4 regions of the Pantoea brenneri genome follow, and region 2 is predicted to be linked to each of the others. Evidence: predicted binding sites of a transcription regulator. Region 2 holds the regulator's gene; each other region holds the start of a gene.
What was found. Region 2 encodes CRP, which controls carbon source genes, mostly activating them, when cyclic AMP is high. Its sites were predicted from a motif close to ATGTGANNNNNNTCACAT; they were not measured.
Positions count from the first base shown of each region.

Region 1: a site for CRP is predicted at 1,957-1,974, ahead of yrbN (protein YrbN). Genes of this name have one in related genera too.
Region 3: a site for CRP is predicted at 2,515-2,532, ahead of azuC (stress response protein AzuC). Genes of this name have one in related genera too.
Region 4: a site for CRP is predicted at 1,635-1,652, ahead of deoC (deoxyribose-phosphate aldolase). Genes of this name have one in related genera too.

Region 1 covers NZ_JBCGBG010000003.1:213,527-217,740, forward strand. The annotation lists gene pnp (polyribonucleotide nucleotidyltransferase) at 1-861, shown strand, start outside; gene nlpI (lipoprotein NlpI) at 991-1,875, shown strand; gene yrbN (protein YrbN) at 1,981-2,037, shown strand; gene AABB92_RS14605 (DEAD/DEAH family ATP-dependent RNA helicase) at 2,054-3,967, shown strand; gene AABB92_RS14610 (SDR family NAD(P)-dependent oxidoreductase) at 4,025-4,214, opposite strand, start outside.
Region 2 covers NZ_JBCGBG010000005.1:19,625-23,838, reverse strand. The annotation lists gene AABB92_RS17515 (YccS/YhfK family putative transporter) at 1-1,859, opposite strand, end outside; gene crp (cAMP-activated global transcriptional regulator CRP) at 1,917-2,549, opposite strand; gene AABB92_RS17505 (OsmC family protein) at 2,852-3,256, shown strand; gene AABB92_RS17500 (phosphoribulokinase) at 3,841-4,214, opposite strand, start outside.
Region 3 covers NZ_JBCGBG010000005.1:201,323-205,536, forward strand. The annotation lists gene AABB92_RS18310 (hypothetical protein) at 1-207, opposite strand, end outside; gene AABB92_RS18315 (alpha/beta fold hydrolase) at 200-1,111, opposite strand; gene AABB92_RS18320 (fumarylacetoacetate hydrolase family protein) at 1,216-2,052, opposite strand; gene azuC (stress response protein AzuC) at 2,364-2,441, opposite strand; gene mntP (manganese efflux pump MntP) at 2,561-3,136, opposite strand; gene AABB92_RS18330 (DUF1158 domain-containing protein) at 3,454-3,696, shown strand; gene pdxR (MocR-like pyridoxine biosynthesis transcription factor PdxR) at 3,698-4,214, opposite strand, start outside.
Region 4 covers NZ_JBCGBG010000004.1:233,183-237,396, reverse strand. The annotation lists gene deoA (thymidine phosphorylase) at 1-597, opposite strand, end outside; gene deoC (deoxyribose-phosphate aldolase) at 664-1,443, opposite strand; gene AABB92_RS17225 (TatD family hydrolase) at 1,676-2,488, opposite strand; gene AABB92_RS17220 (patatin-like phospholipase family protein) at 2,485-3,534, opposite strand; gene AABB92_RS17215 (DUF1328 domain-containing protein) at 3,760-3,921, opposite strand; gene osmY (molecular chaperone OsmY) at 4,023-4,214, opposite strand, start outside.

The DNA.
Region 1 (4,214 bases), on a different contig from region 2:
CGTGTAGTGTCGGAAATCACCGAATCTAACGGTTCTTCATCAATGGCTTCTGTCTGTGGTGCCTCACTGGCGCTGATGGATGCAGGCGTACCGATCAAGGCTGCTGTCGCCGGTATCGCGATGGGTCTGGTGAAAGAAAACGAGAAGTTTGTTGTTCTGTCTGACATCCTGGGCGACGAAGATCACCTGGGCGACATGGACTTCAAAGTAGCTGGTAGCCGTGAAGGTATCACCGCGCTGCAGATGGACATCAAAATCGAAGGCATCACGCGTGAAATCATGCAGGAAGCGCTGAACCAGGCCAAGGGTGCGCGTCTGCACATTCTGGGCGTCATGGAACAGGCTATCAGCACCCCGCGTACTGAGATTTCTGAATTCGCACCGCGCATTTACACCATCAAAATCAGCTCTGATAAGATCAAAGATGTGATCGGTAAAGGCGGCTCAGTGATTCGTGCACTGACCGAAGAGACTGGCACCACGATTGAAATCGAAGATGATGGCACGGTGAAAATTGCCGCGACCGATGGTCTGAAAGCGAAAGAAGCGATTCGTCGTATCGAAGAGATCACCGCAGAGATCGAAGTGGGCCGCATTTACAGTGGTAAAGTGACCCGCATCGTTGACTTCGGCGCCTTCGTCGCTATCGGCGGTGGTAAAGAAGGTCTGGTGCACATTTCTCAAATCGCCGATAAGCGCGTTGAGAAAGTGACTGACTATCTGCAGATGGGTCAGGAAGTTCCGGTTAAGGTGATGGAAGTTGATCGCCAGGGCCGCGTTCGTCTGAGCATCAAAGAAGCGACAGAATCTAAGCCGCAGTCTGAAGAAGCTGCAGCGGTGAGCACACCTGACGCTGAATAAGTCGTTGCTGATTTGCCCCTCCTTGCCTGGCAGGGAGGGGCGTTTGTGTCATCGCGAGGGCGGGAATCCTTGTGCACAGCAGGCGGATGACAGGATGGTTATCCCAATGTTTGTATTCGGGAGTGGGAAATGAAGCCTTTTCTGCGCTGGTGTTTTGTTGCGACAGCTTTGACGCTGGCAGGATGCAGCAACTCCAATTGGCGTAAGAACGAAGTTCTTGCAGTACCTTTACAGCCCACACTGCAGCAGGAAGTGATTCTGGCGCGCATGGAACAAATTCTTGCCAGTCGTGCCCTCACCGATGATGAACGCGCACAGCTGTTATATGAGCGCGGAGTGTTGTATGATAGTTTAGGTCTGCGGGCATTAGCGCGGAACGATTTTTCGCAAGCGCTGTCTATAAGACCAGATATGCCAGAAGTGTTTAACTACTTAGGCATATATTTAACGCAGGCGGGCAACTTTGATGCCGCCTATGAAGCGTTTGATTCTGTACTTGAGCTTGATCCAACTTACAACTATGCGCATTTAAACCGTGGTATCGCCCTCTATTACGGCGGTCGATACAAGTTAGCGCAAGATGATCTGCTGGCGTTTTATCAAGACGATCCTAACGATCCTTTCCGCAGTCTGTGGCTCTATCTCGTTGAACGTGAGATGGATGTCGACAAGGCAAAAGTCGCGCTTCAACAGCGTCACGACAAAGCGGTCAGAGACCAATGGGGATGGAATATTGTCGAGTTCTACCTGGGTGACATCAGCGAAAAGTCGTTGATGGAAAGTCTCCAGGCGGACGCAACGGATAACACCTCGCTCGCTGAACATCTCAGTGAAACCAACTTCTATTTAGGTAAGTACTACCTAAGTCTGGGGGAGAAGGACGACGCGAAAGCGTTGTTCAAACTGGCGGTGGCCAACAACGTCAATAACTTTGTTGAACACCGATACGCATTGTTGGAACTGGCGCAACTCGGCCAGGCACAAGACGATTTATCAGAATCTGACCAGCAATAGCTGACGAACTTTAATTGCCTGTAAAACCTGTCAAGTCATCATCTTCAGGGATGAGGGCTTTTCTGTTCGTCAAAACTTCTAATTTGAGCCGGTTCACACTTTTTGATGAAAATGACTGAAAGTTTTCACGACGAGTTATGTAGACTGGCCGCCGCAATCTAAGAGGCACGTGTACTACATGACTGATATTCAAACCACTTTTGCTGACCTTGGCCTGAACGCCGACATCCTTGAATCACTGAATGGCATGGGCTACGTTAAGCCATCCCCAATCCAGGCTGAGTGTATTCCTCACCTGCTGGCGGGCCGTGACGTGTTAGGCATGGCGCAGACCGGGAGTGGTAAAACCGCGGCGTTCTCTCTGCCGCTGTTACACAACATTGATCCTACTGTTAAAGCGCCACAAATCCTGGTGCTGGCACCGACCCGCGAACTGGCGGTACAGGTTGCTGAAGCAGTTACCGAATTCTCTAAACACATGCGTGGCCTGAACGTGGTTGCCCTGTACGGCGGCCAGCGTTATGACGTGCAGCTGCGCGCACTGCGTCAGGGACCACAGGTTGTTGTGGGTACGCCTGGCCGTCTGCTTGACCACCTGAAACGCGGCACGTTAGACCTTTCTAACCTGCGTGGCCTGGTGCTGGATGAAGCAGATGAAATGCTGCGCATGGGCTTCATCGAAGACGTTGAAACCATCATGGCGCAAATTCCAGCCGATCATCAGACCGCGCTGTTCTCTGCAACCATGCCGGAAGCGATTCGTCGCATCACCAAACGCTTCATGAAAGATCCACAGGAAGTGCGTATTCAGTCAAGCCTGACCACACGTCCTGATATCAGCCAGAGCTACTGGACCGCTTACGGTCGTAAAACAGACGCACTGGTTCGCTTCCTTGAAGCTGAAGACTTTGATGCTGCCATCATCTTCGTGCGTACCAAAAACGCAACCATGGAAGTGGCAGAAGCGCTGGAACGTAGTGGCTATAACAGCGCCGCGCTGAACGGTGATATGAACCAGGCTCTGCGTGAGCAGACGCTGGAGCGCCTGAAAGATGGTCGTCTTGACATCCTGATCGCGACTGACGTTGCGGCCCGTGGCCTTGACGTTGAGCGTATCAGCCTGGTGGTGAACTACGACATTCCGATGGACGCAGAATCTTACGTTCACCGTATCGGCCGTACCGGTCGTGCGGGCCGTGCCGGTCGCGCCCTGCTGTTCGTTGAGAACCGCGAGCGTCGTCTGCTGCGCAACATCGAACGTACGATGAAGTTGACTATTCCTGAAGTAGAGCTGCCAAACGCAGAACTGCTGGGTCAGCGTCGTCTGGCTAAATTTGCGGCTAAAGTCCAGCAGCAGCTGGAAAGCAGCGATCTGGATCAGTACCGTGCGCTGCTGGCTAAGATGCAGCCAGAAGAAGAGATGGATCTGGAAACACTGGCAGCTGCACTGCTGAAGATGGCACAGGGCGAACGTCCTCTGATTCTGCCACCAGAAGCACCGCGTCCGGCACGTCGCGAATTCCGCGATCGTGATGAGCGTGATGGCCGTCGTGACAGCCGCGAAGCGCGTGACTCACGTGGTCCACGTGAAAGCCGTGATGGCGACCGTCCACGTCGCGAGCGTCGTGACGTTGGCGAAATGCAGCTGTATCGCATCGAAGTGGGTCGCGATGATGGTGTTGAAGTTCGTCACATTGTTGGTGCGATTGCTAACGAAGGCGACATCAGCAGCCGTTACATCGGTAACATCAAGCTGTTCGGCACTCACTCAACCATCGAGCTGCCGAAAGGCATGCCAGGCGATGTGCTGCAGCACTTCACCCGTACGCGTATTCTGAACAAACCGATGAATATGCAGCTGCTGGGTGATGCACAGCCGAACGAAGGCCGTGGCGATCGTCGTCCAGCCGGTGGTGAGCGTCGTGGTCCTGCTGGTGCAGGCGCGGGCGCAAACCGTGAAGGTGGTCGTCGCTTCTCTTCTGAACGCCGTGAAGGTGGTCGTGAAGGCGGACGTAGCTTCAACCGTGAAGGCGGTCGTGGTCCACGTCGTGAAGATGGCGCTGCCGCAGCACCACGTCGTCGTGACGCATAACAGCCGTTAAATCGTGATAAAAAGGGAAGCCTTCGGGCTTCCCTTTTTTTATGCCTGTCAGGCGCCGCCGCTGATCATCACGCGCTCGCCGCTGACGTAGGCTGACTCCTCAGAGGCGAGAAACAGCGCCACCTGGGCGACATCTTCCGGCAGGCCAAACCGTCCCAGCGGTGTAGCCGCCAGCAGTTGCGCCTTGAGCTGCGGGCTGATCTTCTTGGCTGCCAGCAAACCCTCGGTCAGGATCATC
Region 2 (4,214 bases):
TGCAGCGCAATTTCGCAGGACTGCAGATAACGCTCAGCTAACGTGGCGGTCAGCATGGTGTGTTCACGCGCCAGAATCGTCATTGCATTGATGTGCTCAACAATAAACTGGCTGTGGGTGACCCACAGACGCATATCCTTGAGGTACTGAGCGTTAAAAGCCGGTTCCTGCATCGCCTGGTTCAGGGAGTTAAACAGCGCATTGTGAGCCTGATTGACCCGTACCCGCTGATACGCCAGTTTCTCCGGTGACTGTTCCGCCCCCAGCAGCAGCCGTAGCGCATCCTGATAGGTTTCCAGCGCGTCATGGGCGTTTTGCCGCAATAAGCCACTCTGCCACTGCGGCCACAGCCACAACATTCCGCCAAAGGCGATCAGGCAACCCATCAGCGTATCCATCAGGCGCGGCAGCAGGAACTGCGCCCCATTCAGCGACAGCAACTGCAGCGAGTAAACCGCCGTCACCGTAAAGCCGATCATCGACCAGCCGTAAAACTGGCGGGTAAACCGGTAGCTGATAAAGGTGATCACCAGCATGATCAGCAGCACCAGCGACTCCGGCACCGCCAGGCGTAAGGTGGCAGCCGCAATCACCAGGCCGGCAAAGGTGCCCAGTGCCCGGTGCTGGATGCGAACGCGGGTGGCGCTGTAGCCGTTCTGGCTGACGAACATAATGGTCATCAGAATCCAGTACGGTTTAGGGATGTTGAAAAACAGCGCCAGTGCGCTGCCCAGCATCAGCATCACCGCAAAGCGCCCGGCAGTGCGCAGTGCCGACGAACGCCAGGACAGATAGCTGCGCAGCGCCGGCAGAAGCGGCAGACGGCGCTGACGATCGGCCATCAGGTCACGTTGATAGAGCGGTTTTTGGGTGCGCAGCACCCGCGCAATCCGATTGAAGTGGTAGAGACAGAAATTTCCCACCGGATTGTCAGGATGCTGGCGGGCGATTTTTTCCAGCGCGCTGAGCTGCTTCTCCATGCCAAAACGATCCGGCAACTGGTGATAGAGAATGTTATCCGCCAGCACCCGTAAGCGGGCCGAAATAGTCTGGGCGTTCCAGCGGATCACCGCTTCGGCATAGCTCTGCTCCACCAGTTTCTGCACCTCTTCCGGCTGATGCAGGCTGACCGAGATGTGCTCCTGCAGGTCCAGCGCCACCTGAAAGGCGCGGGTCAGCCGCTTATGGCTGTGATCCCGGCTGGCGGAAAGCATGTGCATCTGCTGGTAACAGGTGGTGATCATATCGACCACTTTTTGCTGACGCGCCAGCAGCGGCGGCAGGGCCTTTTCCGGATCGGTCAGCTGAGTCAGCAGGGTATATTTGGCGTCGCAATAGTTGGCCAGCTCACGGTAGATCAGGCTCAGGCTTTCACGCATCGGCTGCTCTTTCCACAGCCAGAACCAGAACCAGTTAAACAGCCCATACCATAGCGTGCCGCCGATATAGAGCAGCGGCGGCACATAGATCGGCATACGGCCAATCAGGCTCAGCGTGAAGATGGCGGCGATCAGGGTGCCGGGCAGCAGACGGCCGTGCAGCGGGCTGATTTCGCCGGTGACCCCCAGCAGCAACGGCAAGGCGAACAGAATCAGCGGCAGCGGAATGGCGTGCTGCGTCAGCCACTGAATCAGAAAGCTGCCGAGCGCAAACAGGCTGCCGCCGACAATCAGGCGTTTGAAGAAGCGTTTATGCGGGGTATCCAGACCGGCGATATTGCAACAGGCGGGAACTAACGAGAACAGCAGACCTTTTTGCAGGTCGCCAGCCAGCCAGCCCAGCGCCACTGGCAGACAGAGCACCAGGGTTTGCCGCAAGGCGTAATTGACTTCAGGATGGTAAATAATTCGACGCCACATCGGCCCAACACAAACAATAACGGCGCGATGTTGCCATCACGCCGTGGGTGACAGGAATTAGCGGGTGCCGTAAACGACGATGGTTTTGCCGTGTGCAGAGATCAGGTTCTGATCTTCCAGCATCTTCAAAATACGGCCCACGGTTTCACGTGAACAACCAACGATTTGGCCAATTTCCTGACGAGTAATTTTAATTTGCATGCCGTCGGGATGCGTCATGGCGTCTGGCTGCTTCGCCAGGTTAAGCAGAGTCTGAGCAATGCGTCCGGTCACATCGAGGAAAGCGAGATTACCCACTTTTTCCGACGTAACCTGCAGGCGACGCGCCATCTGCGACGACAGTCGCATCAGGATATCCGGGTTAACCTGGATCAGCTGACGGAATTTCTTGTAAGAAATCTCCGCCACTTCGCACGCGGTTTTGGCACGTACCCAGGCGCTGCGCTCCTGACCTTCTTCGAACAGGCCAAGCTCGCCAATGAAATCGCCCTGATTCAGGTAAGAAAGAATCATCTCTTTGCCTTCTTCATCTTTGATCAGAACCGCAACGGAACCTTTCACGATGTAGTAAAGCGTTTCAGCTTTTTCACCTTGGTGAATCAGCGTACTTTTGGATGGATACTTGTGAATATGGCAATGGGACAGGAACCATTCGAGTGTAGGGTCTGTTTGCGGTTTGCCGAGAACCATTCGCTATTATCCTCTGTTGTAATCGTGCCCAAAATACAGGGGGCAGTTTCCCTGTCAGGCGATGAAAGCTTCAAGCGTTTCCCTTACAGGAAATTATTCGGGCTGCATTCGGCGCAGTGCGCATCATTCTTCCCGGCTTCGCCATCGGGTGACGAAAAATATTTTCAGCACTGTTTGTAGCACAGCTTTTGCCGACTGTCTTCTGTTGTCTCGCTTCAGCTAACGGCGGATTTCTCTGGATTGCTGTTTACCAGGCGAAAGCGTACTCTGACGGCAAAACCGCATATTCTGGAGCGAAAATCATGCAGGCAAGAGTGAAATGGGTAGAAGGGCTGACATTCCTCGGTGAGTCGTCATCCGGACATCAGGTATTAATGGATGGCAATTCGGGTGATAAAGCGCCCAGCCCAATGGAGATGGTGCTGATGGCGGCGGGCGGATGCAGCGCCATCGACGTCGTTTCAATTCTGCAAAAAGGTCGCAACGATGTGGCTGATTGTGAAGTAAAACTGACCTCAGAACGTCGTGAAGAGGCGCCGCGAATCTTTACGCACATCAACCTGCACTTTATCGTGAGCGGCAAAGCGCTACAGGATAAGGCGGTCTCACGCGCGGTGGATCTTTCTGCTGAAAAATATTGCTCGGTCGCCATCATGCTGGGTAAAGGGGTTACCATCACCCACAGCTATGAAGTGATCGAACTGTAGTAGCCGCAAGGGTCATTGCAGACCTGCTAACTTCACTTCCAGTATCTGATGCAGGTTGCTTTAAGTCTGTGCCTGGGCAGGGAATCCGTTTTGATACTGTGCCTGCGCAGGGAACCGGGTCAGATCGGAAAGTCGTTTAAGCCAATCCCTGGCCGCTCGGCCCGCGCGATTACGCACCTCATCCCTGAGGCGCGCCCGTAGCCGGGCCAACGCTTTGCGTTGTTCAAAAACGCTCCCGGCGTTTTTATCCGGGCGGCGGGACGCTTTCCTCTTCTGACCCGGTTCCCAGCGTGTTGAACTTATCTATTGCTGCCAGATTCTTTCTGCCCAGGGGTTGTCTGTAGCGACCTTCCTGAAACCGGATGCGGTTGTCGAACGTGAAGCGAAGGGAGCATATGCCTGTAGCAAAGCATCGCGGGCCAGGGATGGCCCGTGCTGAGCCTGCCAGGGATAGCGGTTTTGCGTCTTTGCGAAAGGTGTATGCTCCCTGAAGCCTGCCCAGGGATAAGTCTTTAGCCGCAGGAAAGCCAGTTTTACTCTCTTTGTTAAAGACATCTGCTCTCAGAGCGGTTTTTGCTGGCCTCTTATTCTATCCGCTTGCCTTCCACCAGCCGCTTCACCAGCGGACCCATGATCAGCTCCATCGCCAGCCCCATTTTTCCGCCCGGTACCACCAGCGTATTGATATGCGAGATGAACGATCCCTGCAGCATCGCCAGCAGATAAGGGAAGTCGATATCGTCCAGCGCCTGGAAATGGATCACCACGAAGCTCTCATCCAATGACGGAATAGCGCGGGCGGCAAACGGATTTGAGGTATCGACCGTCGGCACTCGCTGGAAGTTAAGATGGGTGCGCGAGAACTGCGGCGTAATGAAGTTGATGTAATCCTCCATTGAGCGCACCACCGAATCCATTACCGCTTCACGCGAATGGCCGCGTTCGCTGGTGTCACGCA
Region 3 (4,214 bases), 180 kb from region 2:
CAGCGTGATGCCTTCTGCCATGCCGCCCAGCGCGTAGCCCCACTCGCGGAGTCCGGTCGGCAAGCGGTTAAGCGACGGCAGCAGACGATCTAGCGTCGGTGACTGACTGGGGCTGGCGAAGGGCCGATCGTGCAGCGCATTGGCCAGCGCCAGCAGCATCGCCGCGGCAGAGTCGAAACGGGCAATCCCTTTCGGTGGTTTACTCATGCTGATCCTCCTGCTGGATACGCGCCAGGAACGGGCGGATGGCGCTACAGAAACTCCACGGATAGACATAATGCAGGGTGTGCGTCCCGTCGCGCAGCGTGAGGGTTTCGCTGTGCGGCATCAGGGCGGCGAGTTCATCCAGCCAGCGCGCCGGACACACCAGGTCGCGCGAGCCGCGCAAAAGCAGGGTTGGCGCGCTAATGTACGTCAGGCGATGTTCGATATGGTCACGCATCATGGCACGCATGGTGCCGAAGGCGCGCCGCAGACCGGCTTTGGCGTAATCAATGCGCGCCAGCGGTCCCGGCGGACGACGTGCTTCCAGACGACCGTTACGCCAGTCGCGCCAGAGCTGACGCGGCAGGCTGCGGGCGTGACGATCGACCGTCGGCCCCTGCAGCACCAGTCCCGCCACCGCCTGCGGATATTTCACCGCCAGCGCCGCCAGAATCTGGCAGCCAAACGAGTTGCCCACCCAGATGGCGCGCTGGAATCCGTTGTGCTGCAGCCACAGCCACAGCGCGTCGGCCAGCTGATCCACCGACATCACCGGCGCCGAGGCCGGCAGCGCACTGGCCCCGAAACCCGGCAGGTCAGGCACCAGCACGTGATAATCGCGGCTTAATGCCAGCGCCAGCGGTTCCATCGCCCGGCCGGACATCACCAGACCGTGAACCAGCACCACCGGCAACCCCTGGCTCTCATTCGGTGTGACGCGGGTAAACATCCGCCAGTCGCCAATCTGCTGATAATAACCGGCCAGCCCGGCGTGGTGACTGCGCGGCGACACCGGCGGCGTCTGCTTCAGCTGCTGCCAGCGTTTCATGCCCCACAGTGTGGCCGCCACACCTAACCCAACGCCTGCCACGATGGCCGCCTGTTTTCGTCGATGCTTCTGGATCATCCGCTGCTCCTGTTTCGGGGGGATAACTCAGTGTAGGACGGGATTTCGCAGCAGGCGGGTTATCAGATTAACGGTGTGACAAATTGCGCTTCGCGGCGAGGGGGTTACGCAATCACATTGCGCAGACGCCCAATCTGCTCAATTTCTACTTCAACCACATCGCCGGAGAACATAAACAGCGGCGGTGTGCGTTTTTTACCGACGCCACCCGGCGAACCGGTGATGATCACATCGCCGGGCGACAGCGGGCTGAAGGCCGAGATGTATTCAATAATTTTTGCTACCGGATGCACCATGCTGCCGGTGGTATCGTTCTGCACTTCCCGCCCGTTTAACCAGGTTTTGATCGCCAGCTGCTGCGGATCGGGGATGACATCCGCAGTGGTCATCCAGGGTCCGAATCCGCCGGTCTGCGGCCAGTTTTTGCCGGCGGTAAACCAGGTAAACTGCATGTCGCGCACGGTCGCATCCATAAAGCAGCTGTAACCCGCCACCGCCTCCAGCGCGTTGGCAGCGCTGACCTGATGGGCCGCTTTGCCGATGATCACCGCCAGTTCGCCTTCAAAGTCGAACTCCTGAGTGGTAGCGGGCTTTTGCAGCGGCTGGTCATGGCCGGTGAGCGAGTCGGCGAAACGCACAAACAGGGTCGGCGCATCGAGCGTCTCGGCAAACTCTTTTCGTTTATCGGCGTAGTTCATCCCGACGCAAAACACCTTGCCAGGATTCTCAATCACCGGCAGAAAGCGGATGGCGCTAAACGGATAGTCGATTGGCATGGTGTGAAAAGCATGGAGATCGGCCAGCGATGAGCGGCTCAGAAAGGTTTTTAAATCGGCGCAGGCTGCACCGAAGCGTAAACCGAGATCCACCACGCCGTGCTCGCGCACGATACCGAAACTTTTTTTGTCCTGGTCAGGAAGAGAGAAACTGCAAAGCTGCATTGCTGCCCCGTTGTAATCGCGAATTTTCAGATTTTTACTGAGAAAAGAGGCGCGCAGGGTAACAAAAGTCATCGGCAAAAGCGTACACAGTTATGCTCATCGGATCTGCTGCTGATCATTCAGCAGCGTAATAAGCGCTGGAATGATCAGCAAAAAGGATTTTCTGTGGCGTCAGCGATCGCTGTTGACGGCAAATTGCGGGCGGAAACGAGGCGGTGAATGGGGTAAAGCGCGGGCGGTGGAACAGAAGAAAAAGTGATAATCATCGGTCGATCCCTGACCGCGATTATCGAGGGTTTTCTGCGGCGTGCTTAGTACATCGCACCCGGCGGTACGTGTTTGAAGGTTTCGACGTAAGCGCGGAACACGTAGTTAAAAATGCGTTTCATGTGACACCTGATGCAAAATTAGTTGAAGAAATATGCGAAAAGTATAACTTCAGCGCGTTTTTTCGGCAATAAATTTTGAACCAGATCACAAAATTGAGTTTATTTTGCGCAAAAAACCGTTAAGCGGCCTGACCGAGATGTTGCAGCAGAATGGTCGCGCCGACGGCAATCAACACCAGACCGCCCAGCACTTCCGCCCATTTGCCGAGTACCGGACCAATAAAGCGGCCCACCAGCACGCCGGTGGTGGCCATGACGGTGGTGGCGGCCCCGATGGTCAGCGCGGTGGTAATAATGTTGACCTGCAAGAAGGCCAGACCCACACCGACCGCCAGCGCATCAAGGCTGGTCGCCACAGCGGTAGTGGCCAGTACCATAAAGCCATGGCTCTGCGGCGCTTCACAGGGTTCTGCGACGGCGGTTTGCCGGAAACCTTCCATCATCATGCGGCCGCCTAAAAACGCCAGCAGGATAAAGGCGATCCAGTGGTCCCACGCCATGATGTAACGACTGGCGGCCAGGCCAAGCGCCCAGCCAATCAGCGGCGTTAAGGCTTCGATTGAGCCAAAAATCAGACCGGTGCGCAGCGCTTCTTTAAAACCCGGACGATGCAAGGTGGCACCTTTGCCCAGTGCAGCAGCAAACGCGTCCATCGACATACCCAGTGCAAGAATTAAGGTGGCAATAAAGGTCATGATTTATTCACCTGGGGCGAAAAAGCGGCAATTCACGCTGTATTCACCACACAAAGTGTTCAGTAATGAAAAAGTGCGCGCAGTCTACCACGCAACCGCAGAGATAAAAAGACAGTAAAATCATGGATTTAAGTATAGCAAAGGCTATAACTTTTATCATTCGCTATGTTTCGCGCTAAGTCGATGGTGGTAAAGCATTTTCTGACAGTTTTCCGCAACGATAATCGGCTTGTCTGGCCACTGCGTCTGCATTCCCTGATTGAACCCCGGCGCTGATTGCCGGAAAATGCCCGGCTTATTATTACGGGATGCCAGTTATGAATAACCCTTTTGAATCTTTAATCGTGCCTGGCGGCATTTTGCTGTTGGGGTTTCTCTCTGCCCTGCTGCTGCCTGCGCCAGCTTTTAGCCTGTCGGTGGCACAGCATCTGCAGCAGATGCTGCATTTGCAGGATCTTAACCAGCTCTACACCGTGGTGTTCTGCATCTGGTTTTTACTGCTGGGCACGGTGGAGTTTTTTGTGATTCGCTTCGTCTGGCGCCGCTGGTTCAGGAGCTGAGTCAGGCAGTCTGCGCATCGACCAGCGCTTTCAGACGTGCTGCACTGCGCGCATAGCCATCACGCGGTAACTGAGCCGCACCGAGCAGCAGTCCGGCACAGCGTTGTTCGTCGCGCTGATACCAGATCGACAGCGGTGACGGGGCCATGCCATAGGCCAATGCTTGCTGCGCAATCAGCTGATCCGGCGTACCGGCCGGCAACCTGACAATCACCGCCAGCCCGGCACGTTGCACCTCGGGGAAATGGGGTTGCAGAGCGGCCATCATCTGCTCCAGTCGTTCGTGGTAGACCCGCTTCATGCGCCGCAGATGCCGCATGAAGTGCCCTTCCCGCAGGAAAACGGCCACCGCATCATGAAGCAATCCCGACGAGGCCGGTGCTAACAGCGCACAAACTTCCGCAAAACGCGAGACCAGGGCGGGCGGGACCACAATAAAGCCAAGCCGCAATCGCGGCGTCAGCGATTTGCTGAACGTACCGATATGCAGCACCCGTCCCTCGCTGTCGAGCGCCGCC
Region 4 (4,214 bases), on a different contig from region 2:
CAGCGCATCCAGCCCTTCTGCCAGTTTCTTCGCCAGAATCGAGGCGGTAATCAGCGGGATCGAGTCTACGGTGGCGGTAATGTCGCGCGTGGCGTAGAAGCGTTTGTCGGCCGGAGCCAGTGAGTTGGTCTGGCCGATAATCGCCACCCCGACCTGTTTGATGATCTCCCGGAAGCGGTCGTCGCTGGGGAAGATGTCGAAGCCTGGAATTGCTTCCAGCTTATCCAGCGTGCCGCCGGTATGGCCGAGGCCACGGCCGGAGATCATCGGAATATAACCACCGCATGCGGCCACCATTGGTCCGAGCATCAGCGACGTGACATCGCCAACGCCGCCGGTCGAATGCTTATCCACCACCGGCCCGTTCAGATTGAGCGATTTCCAGTTCAGCACGGTACCGGAATCACGCATCGCCATGGTCAGCGACACGCGCTCAGGCAGCGTCATGTCATGAAAATAGATGGTCATGGCCAGCGCGGCAATCTGGCCTTCAGAGACGCTGTTATCACGGACGCCGTTGATGAAGAAGCGGATTTCAGCGTCAGTCAGCGCGTGACCGTCACGTTTTTTGCGAATAATTTCTTGTGGCAGGAACAAGGTAGCCCCCTTGGCTCAGGGAAATGCGGTGTGACAGCGGCGATCGGTGACCGCCGCAGGATGAGTTTAATAACCGGCTTTGCTGGTCTCGCTCTGATGACCCAGAGTATTCAGCAGACTCGCCAGCAGGCTTGATGCGCCAAAGCGGAAGTGACGCGCATCGGCCCACTCCGCACCCAGCGTATCTTCCGCCAGTTGCAGATAGATGGCGGCATCTTCAGCGGTGCGTACGCCACCCGCCGGTTTGAAACCGACCTGCTGGCTGACGCCTTTATCACGGATGACGCTCATCATGATCTGCGCCACTTCAGGCGTGGCGTTGACCGGTACTTTACCGGTAGAGGTTTTGATGAAGTCAGCACCGGCATCGATAGCGATTTCAGACGCCTGACGGATCAGCGCTTCCTGCTTCAGTTCACCGGTTTCAATAATCACTTTCAGCAGTACGTTCGCCTCAGCACAGGCGGTCTTACAGGCTTTCACCAGATCAAAACCGACCTGACTGTTACCGGCGATCAGCGCGCGGTACGGGAACACCACATCCACTTCATCGGCACCGTAGGCGATAGCGGCGCGGGTTTCAGCCAGCGCAATCTCAATGTCGTCATTGCCGTGCGGGAAATTGGTTACCGTGGCGATACGGATCTCTGGCGTACCCTGCTCACGCAGCGTTTTACGCGCAATCGGAATAAAACGCGGATAGATGCAGATGGCTGCTGTGTTACCCGCCGGGGATTTCGCCTGATGACAAAGCGCGATCACTTTTTCGTCAGTGTCGTCGTCATTCAGGGTAGTTAAATCCATCAGTTTCAGGGCACGCAGGGCTTGCTGTTTGATATCGGTCATGAGGCTCTCCAAAGGATCGGGGTGCGATCCACCGGCTGGCCGGCGGAATGTTATAATAATAACACCGTCAGGCGGCCTGTTATGTGCCAGCAGTCACATCGGAATAAGAAAATGATGCAATTATGCCACGCTTACCGTGATCAGAATCGCATTTAACGCCGTTAACAGCCCATTATACGCCAGCCAGCCAAATGTTACTATTATCACATTTAGTCGCGCAGACCGGCATAGGTTAAAGCTTAGCGGGTTGATTAAGGATGGCGGGAAAAGCGGGATCGAGCTGAAACAGCTGCTGGCTGTTGCGCCACAGCGCCCCGGCAATGACTTCAGGTGGCTCGTCGCGCAGGGTGCAGAGCGTCTCCCACACCTGGCGCGCCCGTTCAGGCCGGTTGGGCTGGCCCTGGAAGCCTTTTAACGGCATATCCGGCGCATCCGTTTCCAGCAGCAACGAGGAGAGCGGCAGTTGCGCCAGCGTCTGCCGGGTTTTGCTGGCGCGCTCATAGGTGATGGTGCCGCCGACCCCAATCGCATAGCCGAGCTTAATAAACGCCTGCGCCTGTTGCAGACTACCCGCGAAGCCATGTACCACCCCGCGACGCGGCAGATCGTGGCGACGCAGATGCTGGGCCAGTTTGTCATGGGTACGACGCGAGTGCAGGATCACCGGCAGATCGTAGCGTTTCGCCAGCTTAAGCTGGGCATCAAGAAAGCGTTGTTGCTTATCAAACTGCGGATCGTCGCGGTAGAGATCCAGCCCGATCTCGCCGATCGCCACCAGCTTGCGCGGTCGCTGCTTAAGCTTCTCCTCCAGCCGATCGAGATGCGCTTCCTGATGCGCTTCTATGGCAATCGGATGCAGCCCGAGCGCGGCGTAGAGCGCAGCATGTCCGGCCGCCAGTTCGCACACCCGGCTGAAGCGGCTGGCATCGATCGCCGGGATGATGATCTTCTCGACGCCGGCCGCCGCGGCTCGCGCCAGGCTGGCGACGGTATCACCCTCAAACGGCGGAAAATCAAAATGACAGTGGGTATCGATAAACCTCATGCCAGCGATCCTTTATCGTAATCCGCATCATTATCCGCCAGCGGCGGCGTAATAATCTCGCGGTTGTCCGGTGCATTGGCCACCGGTGCCGGCGGCGTGACGATACGCGGCGTCAGTGGCTCTGCGTCGCTTAACCACTGGCCCAGCGTGGCGAGAAAATAGCGGCCGCAGCGCCGTCCAAGATGGTAATCCTGGTTCAGCGACGAAATACGGCTGCCCAGCGCACTGCTGGCCAGCACATGTGGCGGAAAAATCTCAATAATCCGTAAGTCACCGGGCGGATTTTCAATAAACTGCTGAATTTCCCGGTAGCTTTTTTCATGATGATTGAGCACGTTAATCATCGGCTGAAAGGCACCGGTGCTTAGCCAGCGCTCCATCCGCTTAATCCATTTCGGCGTATAAAACATCTGAGAAGGCACGGTGCGGATCACCACAATGGTGTCTGCGCCACGGCGCGCCGCTTCCCGCACCGGAATCGCATCGCTGATGCCGCCATCCAGATAGCTAATCCCTTCGAAATTGACGCCCAGCCGGTAGAAGCCGGGAATGGCACTGGAGGCTTTAATCAGCTCCAGCCAGTTGTCTGCCGTAGGGGTGAAATAGCCTGGCGTATAGTCGTCGCTGCGGCAGGCGCACATGTAGAACTCAAGCCCGCGCGAGAACATTTTTTCAGCGCTGGTCATCGCCAGCGGAAATTCACTGCGGGTGGTTTCCACCAGCCAGTCGAGATCGATCAGATTACCGCCGCGAACAAAACGCAGCGGATCAAAAAAGAGTTTATTGGTGGTGTAACGGGTGATCACGCGGCGGGCATAGCCTGGCTGGCCGCAGACAAACGCAGAGAGGTTTTGCGCGCCAGCAGAGGTGCCGAGCAGCAGTTGAAACGGATTAAATCGGGCACGCTGAAATTCATCAAGCACACCGGCGGTAAAAATGCCGCGTTGACCGCCGCCTTCACAGACCAGCGCAATTTTATGCGATTTGAAAGGGGTCAGCGCAAGAGGTTCAATGGCGCCGAGCGTAACAGGAATGCGAATACCCACTGTGTGAACCTCAGATGGGGTTCCGACGGGCAGGCTGATGGATGTTAACGTCTATCCAGCAGCATTCCGGAGAACCAGTCATACAATCCTTTAGCCGGACAGCCCGCGCAGGGGGGCTGCCCATGTAGCCGTGTGAAAAAATCCCGCTTCTCACTGATCTGGCTACAGATGACTGGTCTCCGCTTTATGCTTACTTGCTTTGCATTAAACTGCAGGACTCATCGGCTAAAGCTTTTTACGGCCGGTAAACAGGCTGATGAGGAACAGAATAATACCAACAACGAAGACAACTTTAGCTGCCCATGCTGCTGTACCTGCTAAACCACCAAAACCTAACGCTGCAGCAATCAGTGCGATCACCAGAAAAATAATGCCCCAACGAAACATAAGCCTCTCCTTACCCTATTGAAAATCGAACTGCTTATTTCATCCCCGGATGGGTATCTTTTATCCGTGCGGCCGGCAGTGACGCGACCGCACGGTTACCATTAAGATTTAACCGTCAGGTCATTCTTAACGCTTTTCACGCCTTCAATGGCTTTAGCGATGCTTTCAGCACGGTCTGACTGTGCCTGATTTGCAACCTGCCCTGAAAGCTGAACAACGCCGTCGGTGGTTTCAACTTTTACGTTGCGCGACGGAACAATATCATCCGCTAATAGCTTAGCTTTAATTTCGCT